Regions from separate parts of the Serratia fonticola genome, predicted to be linked through region 2. Evidence: predicted binding sites of a transcription regulator. Region 2 holds the regulator's gene; each other region holds the start of a gene.
What was found. The regulator ArgR, encoded in region 2, controls arginine synthesis, uptake and breakdown. The targets are predictions, from matches to a motif close to ANTGAATAAAAATACANT.
Positions count from the first base shown of each region.

Region 1: a site for ArgR is predicted at 4,516-4,533, ahead of argF (ornithine carbamoyltransferase). Genes of this name have one in related genera too.
Region 3: a site for ArgR is predicted at 3,209-3,226, ahead of argA (amino-acid N-acetyltransferase). Genes of this name have one in related genera too.

Region 1 is NZ_CP011254.1:2,464,991-2,470,607, reverse strand. It holds gene WN53_RS11010 (2-dehydro-3-deoxygalactonokinase) at 1-153, shown strand, start outside; gene WN53_RS11005 (MFS transporter) at 122-1,498, shown strand; gene WN53_RS11000 (bifunctional 4-hydroxy-2-oxoglutarate aldolase/2-dehydro-3-deoxy-phosphogluconate aldolase) at 1,544-2,191, shown strand; gene WN53_RS10995 (IclR family transcriptional regulator) at 2,310-3,113, shown strand; gene miaE (tRNA isopentenyl-2-thiomethyl-A-37 hydroxylase MiaE) at 3,160-3,921, opposite strand; gene rraB (ribonuclease E inhibitor RraB) at 3,966-4,394, opposite strand; gene argF (ornithine carbamoyltransferase) at 4,557-5,576, shown strand.
Region 2 is NZ_CP011254.1:2,356,403-2,362,019, forward strand. It holds gene fbp (class 1 fructose-bisphosphatase) at 1-882, opposite strand, end outside; gene mpl (UDP-N-acetylmuramate:L-alanyl-gamma-D-glutamyl-meso-diaminopimelate ligase) at 1,053-2,432, shown strand; gene yhcN (peroxide/acid stress response protein YhcN) at 2,646-2,909, opposite strand; gene yhcN (peroxide/acid stress response protein YhcN) at 3,043-3,306, opposite strand; gene argR (transcriptional regulator ArgR) at 3,710-4,180, opposite strand; gene mdh (malate dehydrogenase) at 4,646-5,584, shown strand.
Region 3 is NZ_CP011254.1:440,954-446,570, forward strand. It holds gene mltA (murein transglycosylase A) at 1-1,080, opposite strand, end outside; tRNA gene WN53_RS01875 (tRNA-Met) at 1,318-1,394, shown strand; tRNA gene WN53_RS01880 (tRNA-Met) at 1,460-1,536, shown strand; tRNA gene WN53_RS01885 (tRNA-Met) at 1,600-1,676, shown strand; gene amiC (N-acetylmuramoyl-L-alanine amidase AmiC) at 1,781-3,031, opposite strand; gene argA (amino-acid N-acetyltransferase) at 3,260-4,585, shown strand; gene recD (exodeoxyribonuclease V subunit alpha) at 4,742-5,617, opposite strand, start outside.

The sequences.
Region 1 (5,617 bases), 110 kb from region 2:
GTGGTATGCGGCAAAGACACGCTTAAATTCGCTTTCGCTACTCTCATTGAAAATGACCCGTGGTTTAACGGGAAAGTTACCCTGGCATCGGTAGATCGTTCACTTTCCAGTTCTGGATTATTTGCCCTGGCTCACCACCGACAGATTATTTAATTCCTTTGTATCCTACACAAAATTAAAAGGTCTGATTATGAACACCATCGTTAATGAAAAAGTCATAACAAAAAAACGAGGAAATAAGCGCTGGTTTGTTGTATTCCTCTTATTGATTGGCGGTATTGTCAACTACCTCGATCGTGCCAGCCTCTCTATTGCTGCGCCCGATATGATGAAAGAACTTGAATTATCGAATACGGATATCGGATTGCTGGGCTCAGTCTTTGCGCTGATCTACGCGCTTTGCCAACTTCCTGCTGGTTGGCTGGTTGACCGCTTCGGCCCGAAAAAAGTGTACGGCTGGGCTGTCGGCTTATGGAGCGGTGCTACCATGCTAACCGGTGCTTGTAGCAGTATGGTGACACTGATTTTTGCCCGTGGACTGTTGGGGATAACCGAAGCCCCATGCTGGCCGGGAGCGGCGAAAATTACCGCTTCATGGTTCCCAAAAAGTGAACGTGCGTTGGCAACCGGATTCTGGGATGCAGCGTCCAAATGGGGGCCAGCCATCGCTCCGCCGATCCTGGTCGCTATCATTGTGCCATTCGGTTGGCGTGCGCTATTTTATATTGCTGGGGCAATAGGTTTTATTTTCGTCGTGTTTTTCATCTTCGCCTATCATCAGCCAGAGCAGCACCCTAACATTACCAAAGAAGAGCTGGACTATATTAAAGAAGGCGGTGGCGGCACAGCACAAAAACTGACGGGTGACGCTGAAAAAATCAGCTGGGGCGGTCTTTTTAAATATCGCTGTATCTGGGGAATGATTTTAGGTTGGTTCTGTTATGTGTGGATGATGAATATTTTCACTACATTCTTACCGCTCTATTTAATGAAAACCCAAAACATCCAATTTAAAGAGTTGGGTATCTACGCCAGTATTCCTTATTTCGGTGGGATTGTCGGCGCCATTGCCGGTGGTTACATCTCCAAATGGCTGGTTGATAAACAGATTTTCACCGAATCCTTAAAAGCCAAGCGTGTCACCATCAGTGTCTCGGCACTGCTGGCTGGCGTCGCTGTTATTGCGGTGCCAATGGTAGATAGCCTGGCCGCCACCCTGACCTTGCTGGTGATTGCCATGGCGCTGCTCTCCTCGCTTTCGGCTACTGGCTGGGCATTACCTGGCGACGTCGCCCCGGCGTCCATGGTGGCCTCGGTTGGCAGCATCCAGAACTTCGGGGGCTATTTTGCCGGATCGTTATCACCGCTAGTGACCGGGTTAATTGCCGATGTCACTGGCTCATACACCTTGGCATTTGTCAGCGGTGGAATTATCGCAGCCTGCGCTGCACTGTGTTATTGGTTCATCGTCAAAGAACCGGTGACCGTAACGGATTGATGTCATCAGGGAGCCCGCTCCCTGATATTTCCCAAGAGGTTATCCATGATTAAACAACGCGTGATTCGCGCCATAGAAGAAACCGGCATGATTGCCATCGTTCGCGGCGTCGCGCCCGAGGGCATAATCCCCCTTGCCAATGCACTGTACGACGGCGGCATCCGAGTCATTGAGGTCACTTGTAACTCGACCCGGCACCTGGAAAGCATCAGCGCGCTTAAGCAGGAGATGGGAGACAGAATGTGTGTAGGCGCGGGGACGGTATTAAATCCGGTAATGGCACAGCTGGTGCTGGACGCCGGTGCCGATTTTGTCCTTTCCCCCGACTTCAACCCCGATGTGGTGATGATGGTGCACGAAAAGCAACGCCTGATGATCCCTGCGGTGATGACACCCTCGGAGATATTGCAGGCCTGCCGCCTGGGGGTAGATTTGTTAAAACTGTTCCCAGCCAATAGCCTCGGCGTTGATTATATGAAAGAGGTGTTAGGGCCGTTGGATAACCTATCCATGATCCCGGTTGGCGGGATTACGCTTGAAAACACCCGCGCATTTGCCAAGGCCGGTGCGTTTGCGATGGGTGTGGGGAGCGCACTGACTAATAAACAATGGATTGAGGCAGGCAACTGGGCAGCAATCACCCAACAGGCACAAGCCTTTATCCAGGCGTTTCATGAGGGAAAACGGTCCTGACATCAGGACAGACAAGCTACGGTGAACAGCCGTAGCTTGGTTATTATTTAGCAGATCTGTATTCACCCTCGCTACCTCGTTATACTGCCAGCTATAACAATAACGGTGAGGTAAGCCCGTGTCTGAAAAGATAAATCGTTCGGTTGCCCGGGCGTTGGATATGCTGGAGTTGGTCGCAGCAAGCAAAAACGAACTGACCATTACCGAAATCAGCAAGCAACTGGGCATCCCCAAGAGCACTACCTTTGATATTCTCTACACCCTGCTCGATAAAGGTTATCTGGAGCAAGCCAACGAAAAGCAGAAGTCGTTTAAGCTGGGCGTAAAACTGTTCCAGACAGGGGCTTGTTACCTGGAGCAAACGCCTTTCCACAACGTCGCGCATGCGATGCTGGAAAAGCTCGCCGAAATCGCGGGGGAAACCGTGTTTCTGGCGTTGCTCAATAACGATGAGTTGGTTTATTTCGATAAAGTGGAAAGCCCCAACTCCGTCAGAACCTCCGCCAGAATTGGTTCGAACAACCCGCTGTACTGTACCGGCCTGGGTAAAGCGATCCTGGCAACCTTACCTGACGATGAGGTAAAAACCATTCTGGCCCGCACCGGCGGGTTGCAGGCCATCACGCCGTATACCGTGACCGATGAAGCGAAATTTTTCGCGATTTTAAATCAGGCACGCCAGCAGGGTTATGCCATTGACGATCGGGAACATAATGCCGAGGTGTTCTGCCTTGCCGCTCCAGTCTATAACTTTCGGGGTAAGGTTTACGCCGCTATCAGCGTCGCCAGCCTGTTTAACAAAATTAACCAGCAACCCGAAAAAATCGCCGCATTGGGGCAAATGATCTCTGATACCGCCCTGGAGCTCTCACAACGCATTGGCTACCGTGGCCAGCAGTTGTACTCCGATTTCCGACAGTAACCTGACCGGCCTTGCCTCTAGATGAGAAAGGCCGGATCGTGAAATTTTACGCCACCGGTACGCCGCTGTGGAAGCGGAACTCGGTGTCCGGTGAGCGGATCAGTTCCGCCTCCAACTGGCCAAAAAACGCCACGCGTTCGCTGATATCGCCCCCGGCAATCTGCTCTGCCAGCGTCAGGTAATCCTGGTAATGGCGGGCTTCGGAACGCAGCAGCGAGACGTAAAACCGGTTCAGCTCATCGTCCAGGAACGGGGCCAGCTTGGCGAAGCGTTCGCAGGAGCGGGCCTCGATATACGCGCCGCAGATCAGCTTATCGATCAGAGTGGCCGGATCGTGAGTGCGCACCTCGCGGATCATGCTTTTGGCATAGCGGCTGGCGGTGATCTTTCTATAAGGGATCTGTCGAGCCTGCATGATCTCCAGCACCTGCGAGAAGTGATGCAGCTCTTCTTTGATCAACAACACCATTTTGTCGACCAGATCCTGGCCATAGGCCGAGCCATTCTTCGGCAGGATCTTCCTGGTAAACGCGCTCTGACGGAACAGCTCTTCTGGTACTTCCTGCGCCTCGTGCACAAACGCCTCATAGGGCCTCAGCAGCGCCAACAGGGCATCGCCACTCTCTTTATCGGCCACATAGCGGCGGATCAGCCACATGCCGGTCTGCGCCGCTTTTAGCTCGCATACCAGGTGGTCGGTCAGCAACAGTGGCAGGTTTTCCGGGCGACGGGCCGCTTCGATCCATCCATCCGGGGTTTCACAGTGCAGGAAGTTTAAAATCGGGGATAACAGAGATTGGTATTTCATCGGGTTCTATCAGGGGCCAGCTTGCGCCAGCCCGCAGGATTTAATTAATGACGTTTGCCGTCGTCGTCTTCATCGATAAAGTCGCCGTCTTCTTCTTCGTCGTCGCCTTCTTCACCGTTCGGATCTTCATAGTAGGTGCCCCAACCGTCGTAATTGACACCGCATTTTTCTGCCAGTGCCACCAGTTGTTCTACCTGGCTGTCGATCAGCTCGGCATTCAGCGCAACTTCGCTGATCACGTCACAGCACATCACCATGGAGCCATCTTCCACTTCCAGCTCTTCGGCATCGGTCACTTCGTAGCCCAGCTTGAAGGCTTCCACGGCGGCCTGCTCCAAAACTTCAAACTTTTCGGCAGAGAAATGGTGCTCGATAGTGTAGAGCGCATCCGGATCGCTGCCGTCTTCCAGCAGTTCTTCGATGATCAGGCGGGTTTCTTCACGTTGTTCTTCCAGCAATTCGCGGTTTGCCATGCCTCTATCCTCAATAAAATGGGCTTCGTTACTTCTATTTTCACACACCGCTGTCACCGCTGCCACGATAAACGTGAAAGATTTCTGCTTCGGGGTTGAAATTGAATATTCATACATATAAAGTGAATTTAAATTCAATCAAAACGATAGAGATTTACGGAGATGAGCCAGATGAACCCGTTCTACAGTCGTCACTTTTTGAGATTAATGGATTTTACCCCCAGTGAGATCCAGTCTTTGCTGCAGTTGGCCGCCGATTTGAAGCAGGCCAAAAAGCAAGGCCAGGAAACCCGCCATCTGCAAGGCAAGAACATTGCGCTCATCTTCGAAAAAGACTCCACCCGTACCCGATGCTCTTTCGAAGTTGCCGCATTCGATCAGGGCGCTCAGGTGACCTACCTTGGCCCAAGCGGCAGCCAGATCGGCCACAAAGAGTCGATGAAAGACACCGCCCGCGTGCTGGGCCGGATGTACGACGGTATTCAATATCGCGGTTTTGGCCAGTGCCTGGTGGAAACCTTGGCAGAACACGCTGGCGTGCCAGTCTGGAATGGCCTGACCAATGAGTTCCACCCAACTCAGTTGCTGGCGGATCTGCTCACCGTGCGTGAACACCTGCCGGGGAAAGCGTTGAGCGAGGTGAAATTCGCCTACATTGGCGATGCACGTAACAATATGGGCAACACCCTGTTGGAAGCCGCCGCGCTGGTGGGCATGGACCTGCGGTTGGTCGCGCCGAAGGCCTGTTGGCCGCAAGCCGAGCTGGTTGCAGAATGCCAGGCGCTGGCACAGCAGACCGGCGGTAAAATCACCCTGACGGAAGATATTGCCGAAGGCGTGCAAGGTGCCGATTTCCTGTATACCGACGTTTGGGTCTCGATGGGAGAAGCCAAAGAAGTCTGGCAGGAGCGGATTGCCCTGCTCAGGCCGTATCAGGTGAATATGGCGATGGTGAAACTGACCGGCAACCCACAGGTGAAGTTCCTGCACTGCCTGCCAGCATTCCATGACGATCAAACCACGTTGGGTAAACAGATGGCCGAGCAGTACGGCATGCACGGCGGTATGGAAGTGACCAACGAGGTGTTCGAGTCGGAGCACAGCATCGTGTTTGATCAGGCAGAGAACCGCCTGCACACCATTAAGGCGGTGATGGTCGCCACGCTGAGCAAAACCCTGTAAATCGCCCTTGCCAAAAACCCTTCTTATAGAAGGGTTTTTCT
Region 2 (5,617 bases):
ATCGCTGGCTTTACCCCCGGCCTGTTCAGCCAGGAACGCCATCGGGTTGCATTCATACAGCAGACGCAGCTTGCCCTGTGGGTGGCTGGCGGTGCTTGGGTAGATATAGATGCCGCCTTTGAGCAGGTTACGGTGGAAGTCGGCAACCAGTGAACCGATATAGCGTGAGGTATAAGGGCGCTGGGTGGCTTCATCCTGCTCTTGGCAGTATTTGATGTATTTCTTCACCCCGAGCGGGAACTTGATGTAGTTACCTTCGTTGATGGAATACATATTGGCTTTTTCCGGGAAGCGCACTTTCTCGTGGGAGAGACAGAACACCCCCAGAGACGGATCGTAGGTGAAGGCATGTACGCCATAACCGGTGGTGTATACCAGCATGGTGGAAGAGCCATAAACTACATAACCGGCCGCTACCTGTGCATGGCCAGGCTGCAGGAAATCTTCTTCGGTGACTGGCGTGCCAATCGGAGTGATGCGGCGATAGATAGAGAAGATCGTCCCGACCGAGACGTTCACATCAATGTTGGACGAGCCGTCCAACGGATCCATTAGCACCACATACTTGCCATTCTCAGCTCGCTCGCCGTCGAAAATCACGATCTCGTCTTCTTCTTCCGACGCGATGCCCGCAACTTCACCACGAGCCTTCAACGCTGCTTTCAGCTTTTCGTTCGCGAACAGGTCCAGCTTCATCTGAACTTCGCCCTGAACGTTGGAAATGCCGTTAGTCCCCAAAATATCAACTAAACCTGCCTTGTTGATATCACGGTGAATGATCTTGGCACCCAGTTTGATGGCAGAAAGTAATGAGGTCAGCTCACCGGTGGCGTGAGAGAAGTCGTGTTGTTTCTCGACGATAAATTCGCCTAACGTTTTCATGACACAATCCCTGAATCTACGGATGGATAGCGGCTTGTTAACATACCGCCAACGTTTTCGTCAGCAGTGTAGCCCAAAGCAACTTGCGATTCATAGGCAAATCCATTTCTTCTGAGCGATTCTGAGCGCTAGAATAGGCAGTAAATCGTTGCACTAAAATGAGAGACCTAATGCGCATACATATTCTTGGGATCTGCGGCACCTTTATGGGTGGGCTAGCCATGTTGGCTCGTTCACTGGGGCATGAGGTGACCGGTTCAGATGCCAACGTCTATCCTCCTATGAGCACCTTACTTGAAAAGCAGGGGATCGATCTGATCCAGGGTTACGATCCTGCCCAGTTGGATCCGGCTCCGGATCTGGTGATTATCGGCAATGCCATGAGCCGTGGTAATCCTTGCGTAGAAGCGGTGCTGGAGCAGAGCATTCCTTACATGTCTGGCCCTCAGTGGCTGCATGATTATGTCCTGCGCGATCGTTGGGTGCTGGCGGTAGCGGGAACACACGGTAAAACCACCACCGCCGGGATGGCGACCTGGATCCTGGAAGCCTGCGGTTATCAGCCGGGCTTTGTGATCGGCGGTGTACCAGGCAATTTTGATGTCTCGGCCCGTCTTGGCGGTAGCCCGTTCTTTGTCATCGAAGCCGATGAGTATGACTGTGCCTTCTTCGACAAACGCTCCAAGTTCGTTCATTACTGCCCGCGCACGTTGATCATGAACAACCTCGAGTTCGATCATGCCGACATCTTTGACGATCTGAAAGCGATCCAGAAGCAGTTCCACCACCTGGTACGCCTGGTGCCGGGCCAAGGCAAGATTATCCTGCCGGAAAACGACACCCATCTGAAACAGGTGATGGCGATGGGGTGCTGGAGCGAACAGGAATGGGTCGGGGAAGGGGGCGCGTGGCGCGCACACAAACTGACGACGGATGCCAGCCATTACGAAGTGTTCCTCAATGGTGAGAAGGTAGGGGAAGTTAACTGGGCGCTGGTGGGCGAACACAACATGCATAATGGCCTGATGGCAATCGCTGCTACCCGTCATGTTGGCGTACAGCCAGCCGATGCCTGCCGGGCGCTGGGTGACTTTATCAATGCCCGCCGCCGTCTGGAATTGCGTGGTGAAGCCAACGGCGTCACGGTGTATGACGACTTTGCTCATCATCCGACAGCCATTCTGGCTACCTTGGCGGCGCTGCGTGGCAAAGTGGGCGGCACCGCACGCATCCTGGCCGTGCTGGAGCCTCGCTCAAACACCATGAAAATGGGGATCAGCAAAAACGATCTGGCCCCCTCACTGGGTCGTGCCGACGAAGTGTTCCTGTTCCAGCCTCACCACATCCCGTGGCAGGTAGCAGAAGTTGCCGAAGCTTGTGTCCAGCCCGCGCACTGGAGTGCCGATCTGGATACGCTGGTGGAGATGATCGTGAAAACCGCGCAGCCGGGTGACCATATTCTGGTGATGAGCAACGGCGGGTTTGGCGGCATTCATGACAAATTGCTGGCAGGGCTGGCTAACAAGGCTGAACCGAAAGAAACCTACTAACGTTTAGTTAAACAGGCGTCGCGTGCGGCGCTTGTTCCAATACCAAGGTCGCTGATGCGGCCTTTTTTACACCCATAAAAAAGCCCTCGCGTGCGAGGGCAATGGGGTTCGTCGGATAGGACGACGACAATTTCCGAGGATATAACGTTTACCTGAGAACTCGGCAGTGGCAGTGACGAGGGTAGTCAGTTCAGTAAGCGCGACCTCGGTGTTTTACTTGTAGATTTCAGCCGTTGCGTGCCAGTTGCCATTTTCATAGGCTTCGATCACACGGTAGGCTTTGGCCCCTTGCTGGTCCGCTTTATCAGACAGCGCCTGACGGATATCAGAAGGTGCGCCACCCACGCCGCTAGCGGTAATGGTGCCGACAGACTGCAGATTGCTGGCTTGGGCATCAGTGACCAGGTTAGCCGCAGAAGCACCGAAAGAAACGGCAGACAGCAGGCTAAGTGCAACGAGAGTAGTTTTCATGTTCATGATACTTGGATCCTTAATCGTTCAGAGATAACGGCCTGGAAGGGCTTTACAGCGTTTTTTATACTTGAAGGCGGTTATCTACTTGGTTTTTTACCAGAGAGTTGTCGTGCAATGCTCACATAACATCTTGTACTTACTTGTAAATCTCAGCGGTAGCGTGGTAGTTGCCTTCGTTACGAGCTTCGATCACGCGGTAAGCAGTCGCGCCTTGGGCATCGGCTTTGGCAGACAGTGCCTGACGGATATCAGAAGGTGCTGCACCGACGCCGCTCACGGTGATGGTACCGGCAGACTGCAGTTTTTCAGCCTGTGAAGCATCAACGGATTGTGCTGCGAATGCACCGAAAGACAGCATGGACAGCAGGCTAATTGTTGCTACGGTAGTTTTAATTTTCATGATTTATCCTCTTCGTATTCTTTTATCAGTTCCAATGAACTGTGATTTACGTCACGAAAATGAGTATACATCTAGTAACGGAAAAAATTAATAGCTGACTAACAGTTTCTAGTGAAACTTTATTGGGGTGGCCGTTACTTTTAATAACCTAATGGAATAAAAAACGGCGATAAAATACACTTTTGATGTTAAATTTTTGTAATTTCAATGAGCTAAGTGCTTTTGACTAAAAGTGCGGAAGCTTCCAGTCACTATCACCAGTCACCCAGAAATGTCATTGAAATGTGCTGCAGGTCGGCTTTTTGGCAGTTTTAAACGTGGTAGGCAGTGCGGAAGAAGTAAATGAAGGGTTAATAAAGGATGCACAGCCCGCGACGGAGCGCCGCAGGCTGCGCTGAATGCATCAAAGTTCCTGTTCGAACAAGGAGAGAATGGCTTCAAACAGTTGGCGTGCGGTAAATGAACTGGCCGGAGTGACAAAAATAGTGTCGTCACCGGCAATGGTACCCAGGATCCCTTCGGATTTGCCCAGTGAGTCCAACAGACGGGCAATCAGCTGCGCCGCACCTGGGCTGGTATGGATCACCACCACCGCGTCGTTATGGTCCACGTCCAGCACCAGATTCTTGAGCGGGCTGGTGGTGGTTGGGACACCGAGTTCGGCCGGGAGGCAGTACACCATCTCCATTTTTGCATTACGCGTGCGTACCGCCCCGAACTTGGTCAGCATGCGTGATACCTTGGACTGGTTAATGTTCTCGAAGCCTTCTTCTTGCAGCGCCAAAACGATCTCGCCTTGAGAACTGAATTTTTCTTCTTTCAATAACGCCTTAAACGCCTTGATCAGATCTTCCTGCTTTGCGGGATTACGCATTTTGCACCGTGGAATGTTGGTAATAGAGCTGATTATTATGCATATAAATGCATTTTTATGCAATATGGGGGCCGTCTGGAAAATTAAAAATGCCCAGACAGAAAGGCAAGAGCGCGATTTTAACAAAATCCGTTGCTCATGAATATGCCCTTTCGGTGCGGGAATCGAGTCAGCTCTCCGGTAACGAAAATGTTATTAAAATGATGTTGTTCTGATGTTACGTAAGGGTGTAATGTAACCGCCGGTTAACGCGATCGTGAAAAGCTTGGCACTATTTTCGATTAGTGTGCGCTATGCCCTTAATGCATAAGCTATTTACTTTAAAATGCTCGCAACATCGGCCATTTTATTGCGCCAGATCTAAAACCGACTGTTAAGAGGTTGTTTTTAAAGGCGTGATAAATTAAGGTCCGTGACCAAAGAATTCACGGCGCTTTTATATTTAAGACAATAAAGGAGTATAGGATGAAAGTTGCAGTTCTCGGTGCTGCTGGCGGTATTGGCCAGGCCCTCGCCCTTCTACTCAAGACCCAGCTTCCTTCAGGTTCTGAACTCTCCCTCTACGACATTGCCCCTGTTACCCCAGGCGTTGCCGTTGACTTAAGCCACATCCCAACCGCAGTTAAAATCAAAGGCTTCAGTGGCGAAGATGCAACTCCTGCGCTGCACGGTGCGGACGTGGTGTTGATTTCTGCTGGCGTTGCGCGTAAACCAGGGATGGATCGTTCCGATCTGTTCAACGTTAACGCTGGCATCGTACGCAACCTGATTGAGCAAGTGGCTAAAACCTGCCCGAAAGCCTGCATCGGTATCATCACCAACCCGGTGAATACCACGGTGGCCATTGCGGCAGAAGTGTTGAAGAAAGCGGGTGTGTACGACAAAAACAAACTGTTTGGTATCACATCGCTGGACATCATCCGTTCCAACACCTTCGTCGCGGAACTGAAAGGCAAACAACCGGAAGAGCTGAACGTACCGGTGATTGGCGGCCACTCAGGCGTGACCATCTTGCCTCTGCTGTCGCAGATCCCAGGCGTAAGCTTTAGCGATCAGGAAGTGGCTGATTTGACCAAACGTATCCAGAATGCGGGTACCGAAGTGGTTGAAGCCAAAGCCGGTGGCGGTTCTGCAACCCTGTCTATGGGCCAGGCTGCTGCACGTTTTGGCCTGTCTCTGGTACGTGCGCTGAGCGGTGAGAAAGGCGTAGTGGAATGTGCCTATGTTGAAGGGGATGGCAAATATGCCCGCTTCTTTGCACAGCCGCTGCTACTGGGTAAAAACGGTATCGAAGATCGTAAAGACATCGGTACCCTGAGTGCCTTCGAGCAAAAAGCGTTGAGCGAAATGTTGGACGTGCTGCACAAAGATATCGAACTGGGTGAGAAGTTTATCAACAACTGATCCCTCAGTATGTGATGTTTTGATAAGCCGCCG
Region 3 (5,617 bases), 1.9 Mb from region 2:
CCCAGGATTACCGCCTTTCAATACCCAGACCCGGCCATAGTGATTATAGAACCCTGCCGAGTGTCCGGCTTCTGGGCCAATCCCCTGGTACATATCAAAGTGCTGGCCCTTGATGGCACCGCCCACATCGAGGGCAACCATCAGGCGCATTTCATATTTTCCCGTGAACTTGCCCTTGTTGTCCAGTAGCGGGACTTCTGCCAGCAACGTGGTACCGGCCGGGATCAGGGAGCGATCGGAAGCCACGGAGGCTTTGGCAATCAACGGCACCGCGCTGGCCCCTTTCACCGGAGCGAAAGGCACCGGGTGGAAGAACACGAACGACGGGTTTTGCTCCAGCAGTTCGCGCACCTCGGCTTCGCTGTGGGTATCCGCCCACTGGCGAATGGCTTGCATGGACATATCGGCCTTGGCCACTTCACCGCGATCGATCAGCACCTTGCCGATACTGCGGTAAGCATGGCCGTTCTTGCCGCTATAACCAAAGAACACCAATGGCTGGCCATTGCCGAAATCGACATAGCCGCTGCCCTGCACTTCCATCATGAAGTTATCCATCAGGGAGTTGGTGTAAGCAATGATGTAACGGCTGTCCAGCGCCCCTGAGTAAATACCGGCACGATCCGGCAGGCGGCGCTTACCTTTGGCTGGCATGCTGTACAGCGGGTAGCGGAATTCGCCCTGTTGGGTATAACGCGCCTGCAGCACCGGGGTGTAATAGCCGGTGAACTGGACGTTGCCATAGCTATCTACACCTTCCATCTGATAGGCGCTGAGGCCGAACTGGTTCAGTTGGCGCGTATCCGCCCCCGCCGCCATCCAGTTTTGCACTGCCTGATAGGTGGAGTTATTGCGGTTAAACAGCGACGGCGAAGCGTACTTAATCTCCATCAGCTGGTTAGAGTAATCCTGGCCGTTGATCGGGGCGCCTCTGGCATTGGGACGATTCACCAACTCCAGCGACTGATCCAGATGACCATCTTTATACTGCTGCCCACGGTCGGTCGGTTTTGACGAACAACCGGCCAGTACCGCAACCACTAACCCACCGAGCAGGTATTTGCCCCAACGTCCTTTCATTGCACACTCTCTCAGACTGATATGTTCCATACCCAATGGATACGGGTAAACTGGCTGAACGATAACAAACGGCTATAGATAAAGGAATCGCTACCGCTAAAAATTCCCAGCCAGATGATTATGATGAAAAAAAACGCAAATTGGGGACTAATTCAGCATATAAATGGCTTTCGGTGAATTATATGCAAAAAGGGTTTGCAACAAAATGCCTGGAGAGTATAGTGCGCTTCCATCGGACGCGGGGTGGAGCAGCCTGGTAGCTCGTCGGGCTCATAACCCGAAGGTCGTCAGTTCAAATCTGGCCCCCGCAACCAACCGATACTGTGATAACGGTATCAAAAATGTGTTGGATTCGATGAAAGAAAAGGTATTATACGGACGCGGGGTGGAGCAGCCTGGTAGCTCGTCGGGCTCATAACCCGAAGGTCGTCGGTTCAAATCCGGCCCCCGCAACCAACCGATACGGCAATGGCGGTATCACATGAAGGGTTGGTTCGATAATATCAGTATCAAGACGGACGCGGGGTGGAGCAGCCCGGTAGCTCGTCGGGCTCATAACCCGAAGGTCGTCAGTTCAAATCTGGCCCCCGCAACCAATCTTGATTACATCAGACAAGCACCTTAACGGGTGTTTTTTTGTATCTGAATTTCCCCTACCTTCCCAATTAACCGCGCCGCCCCTCCTTGGGCTACGCCTGGTTTACCGCCGTGCCAATGCGCCACCGTTGGCGAAATAGGCTTTGATCCCGGCCAGAATAGATTGCGCCACCTGCTGCTGAAAATGGCTGGTGCGCAGCTTGCGCTCTTCTTCCAGATTGCTGATAAACGCCGTTTCCACCAGAATCGACGGAATATCCGGGGCCTTCAATACGGCAAAGCCGGCCTGATCGACACGATTCTTATGCAGACGGTTAATTTTACCCATCCGGTTCAGCACTTCCTTACCGAACTTCAGGCTGTCATTGACGGTGGCGGTCTGCAATAGATCGAACATGGTGTGATCCAGGTAGCGATCGCCACTCTTGCTGACCCCGCCGATGTCGTCGGCGGCGTTCTGGGTTTGCGCCAAAAACTTGGCGGCGTTACTGGTGGCCCCTTTGGTAGAAAGCGCAAACACCGAGGAACCACGTGCCGAACGATTGCTGAAGGCATCGGCGTGGATCGAGACAAACAGATCTGCCCGCTGCTTACGAGCTTTGGCTACGCGCACTTTTAATGGGATAAACACGTCTTCATTGCGCGTCATAAACACTCTCATGTTGGGTTCGCGTTTGATCAGCGCACTGAGACGACGGGCAATCTGCAACACAATATCTTTTTCACGGGTTTTGTTTTTGCCAATAGCCCCCGGATCTTCACCGCCGTGCCCAGGATCGAGCATGATCACAATCGGCCGATCGCGCCCAGCCTTACCGGCCTGCGGAGCTTCTGCCGGTAACGTCCGCTCCAGATCGCCCTTGTTGTAATCTTCCAGTAACGCCAACAGCGGATCATATTCTTCACCGCTGCCCCCCTTGGTTGGATAAAGATCCATCACCAAGCGGTTGCGGTATTCGGAGACGGGTGTCAGGGTAAACATATTTGGGCTGACGCTTTGCTTGAGTTCCAGCACCAACCTGACGGTATTCTTGTCGAACTGGCCGACCCGCGCCTGCTTCAGATAGGGATCTTCTTTACGCACCTGCCCGGCAATCCCTTTAAGCACGCTATTCAGCTGTACCCCTTCCACATCCACCACGATGCGCTCTGGATTGGTCAGGGCAAACTGTTTGTATTTCAGTGGAACATTGGATTCCAGCGTGACTCGGGTATAGGTCGAGGAAGGCCAGACACGGACAGCAATCACATGAGAAGCAGCGGCGAAACCAACGCGACTCACACTCAGCAACCAGGTTGCGGCAACCCCCTGCAACAAACGACGGCGACCCGGATTGTGATTAGAGTTAGGCATGCGGCTCCGGTAAAAATAACGATTAAAAAAACAGCAAAAAAAAACAATGGCAAAAACTTTACCCAATCCATTCACCGCTGTCATCAGAAAATCTTTTTATGATCTTTCAATTTATTAATCAGTTAGCACATTTGTCAGAAAAATCACTCTCATTTCCTACTTGCCTTTGACGCGATAAAGGAATAAAAATACAAAAATACCGTATAAATATGCAAATGAGGTCTTGCCGTGAAGGAACGTAGTACAGAGCTGGTGCAAGGATTTCGTCACTCAGTACCCTATATCAATACTCACCGTGGCAAGACCTTTGTCGTCATGCTGGGTGGCGAAGCTATTGAACATGAAAACTTTTCCAGTATCGTCAACGATATCGGGCTGTTACATAGCCTGGGCATTCGTTTGGTGGTGGTCTACGGTGCGCGGCCGCAGATTGACGCCAATCTGGCGCAGCATAACTACGAGCCGATTTACCATAAGCATACCCGGGTGACCGACGCCCATACGCTAGAGTTGGTCAAGCAGGCCGCCGGCTTGTTACAACTGGATATTACCGCACGACTTTCCATGAGCCTGAATAACACCCCATTGCAAGGAGCGCACATCAACGTAGTGAGCGGCAACTTTATTATCGCTCAACCGCTGGGCGTGGATGACGGCGTCGATTATTGCCATAGCGGCCGTATACGCCGTATTGATGAAGAAGCCATTCATCGCCAACTCGACAGTAAGGCCATCGTGCTGATTGGCCCGGTGGCGGTATCGGTGACCGGCGAAAGCTTTAACCTGACCTCGGAAGAAGTCGCCACCCAGTTGGCAATCAAGCTGAAGGCCGAGAAAATGATCGGCTTCTGTTCATCACAAGGGGTGACCGATGCGGAAGGCAATATCCTTTCCGAACTGTTCCCCAATGATGCGCAAAAACGCATTGAGCAGTTGGAAGAGACTGGTGACTACCATTCCGGCACCGTGCGCTTCCTGCGCGGCGCGGTAAAGGCCTGCCGCAGCGGGGTACGCCGCAGCCACCTGATCAGCTATCAGGAGGATGGTGCACTGGTACAGGAGCTATTTTCACGCGACGGTATCGGTACCCAAATCGTTATGGAGAGTGCCGAGCAGGTACGCCGGGCAACCATCAATGATATCGGTGGGATACTCGAGCTGATCCGCCCATTGGAGCAACAAGGGATTTTAGTCCGCCGTTCGCGCGAACAGTTGGAAATGGAGATCGACAAGTTCACGATTATCGAACGCGATAACCTGACCATTGCCTGCGCGGCGCTCTATCCGTTCCTGGAAGAGAAGATTGGTGAGATGGCCTGCGTGGCGGTGCATCCGGATTACCGCAGTTCGTCACGGGGCGAGATGCTGCTGCAGCGGGTAGAAAGCCAGGCTCGCCAGATGGGGCTACAGAAGCTGTTTGTGTTGACCACACGCAGCATCCACTGGTTCCAGGAGCGCGGCTTCACTCCGGCGGAAGTTGACGTGCTGCCGATGCAGAAACAGGCTTTATATAACTACCAGCGTCGCTCGAAGATCCTGTTGGCCGATCTTTAACTCCCCCTAGCTAACCCATTGATTATCTAGACGGGCGCAGCATGCTGCGCCCCTACGTGCTGAACCCGGCGAGGGTTTGTCAACGATATCAAACCCCATCACCTGTCATTTTTTATGTTTGATTGTATGGCGGCACTAGCAAACACCCACCCGTTGTTATTTCCCAATCTGCAAGCGTTCGGCTAACCCGCTGCGGCGCTGCGTGGGGGTGCGGATAGCGCTTACCAACACCTTGTCTACCGCATACAGCGACAACCGCTGGCGTGCGCGGGTAATGGCGGTATAAACCAACTCACGGGTCAGTACCGGCAGAAAATGATTCGGCAGTACTAGCGCCGTATGGTCGAACTCCGAACCCTGTGATTTATGCACCGTCATCGCATAGGCGGTTTCATGCGCCGGTAAGCGGCTAGGCTGTACCGATTTGATGCTGCCGTCCGGTAATTGGAAATGCACGCGCAGCTCGCCGCCCTCACCGGGCAAGGCAATGCCTATATCGCCGTTAAACAGCCCCAGCGCGCTATCGTTGCGGCCAATCATCACCGGCCGCCCTAAATACCAGCGCCCGGCGGGGCCAGGATTACGCCGGATCAAACCGGCACGCTGCAGCCCGCTTTCGATACGCTCATTCAAGCCAGCAACGCCAAATGGCCCTTCGCGCAGGGCGCAGAGCAACTGGAAGCGGCCAAAGGCATCCAGGATCGTCACGGCCCCTGCCCCTTCTGCTACCAGCTGCAGATAGTCGCGATAACCGGCAACGCAGCTATCCAGCAGCCGTTGATAATCTTCGGTTTCTGCCAGTGGGTAACCCTCCACGTCAGAATAGCTGCCGTTCAACGCTGCCAGGGCGCGCTTGCTATCGCCAGCATTCACCGCCAAAGCCAACTGGCCAATGCCGGATTTGGCATCAAACCGGTAACTCTTGCGCAGCAGACACAGGCTGTCGCGCACCGCTGCCTCGGCCTGCGCTGGCTGCCCTTGCAAAGGGCAACCGGTCAGGCGCGCCAACTGCGCCGCACGGGCTTCGCTATA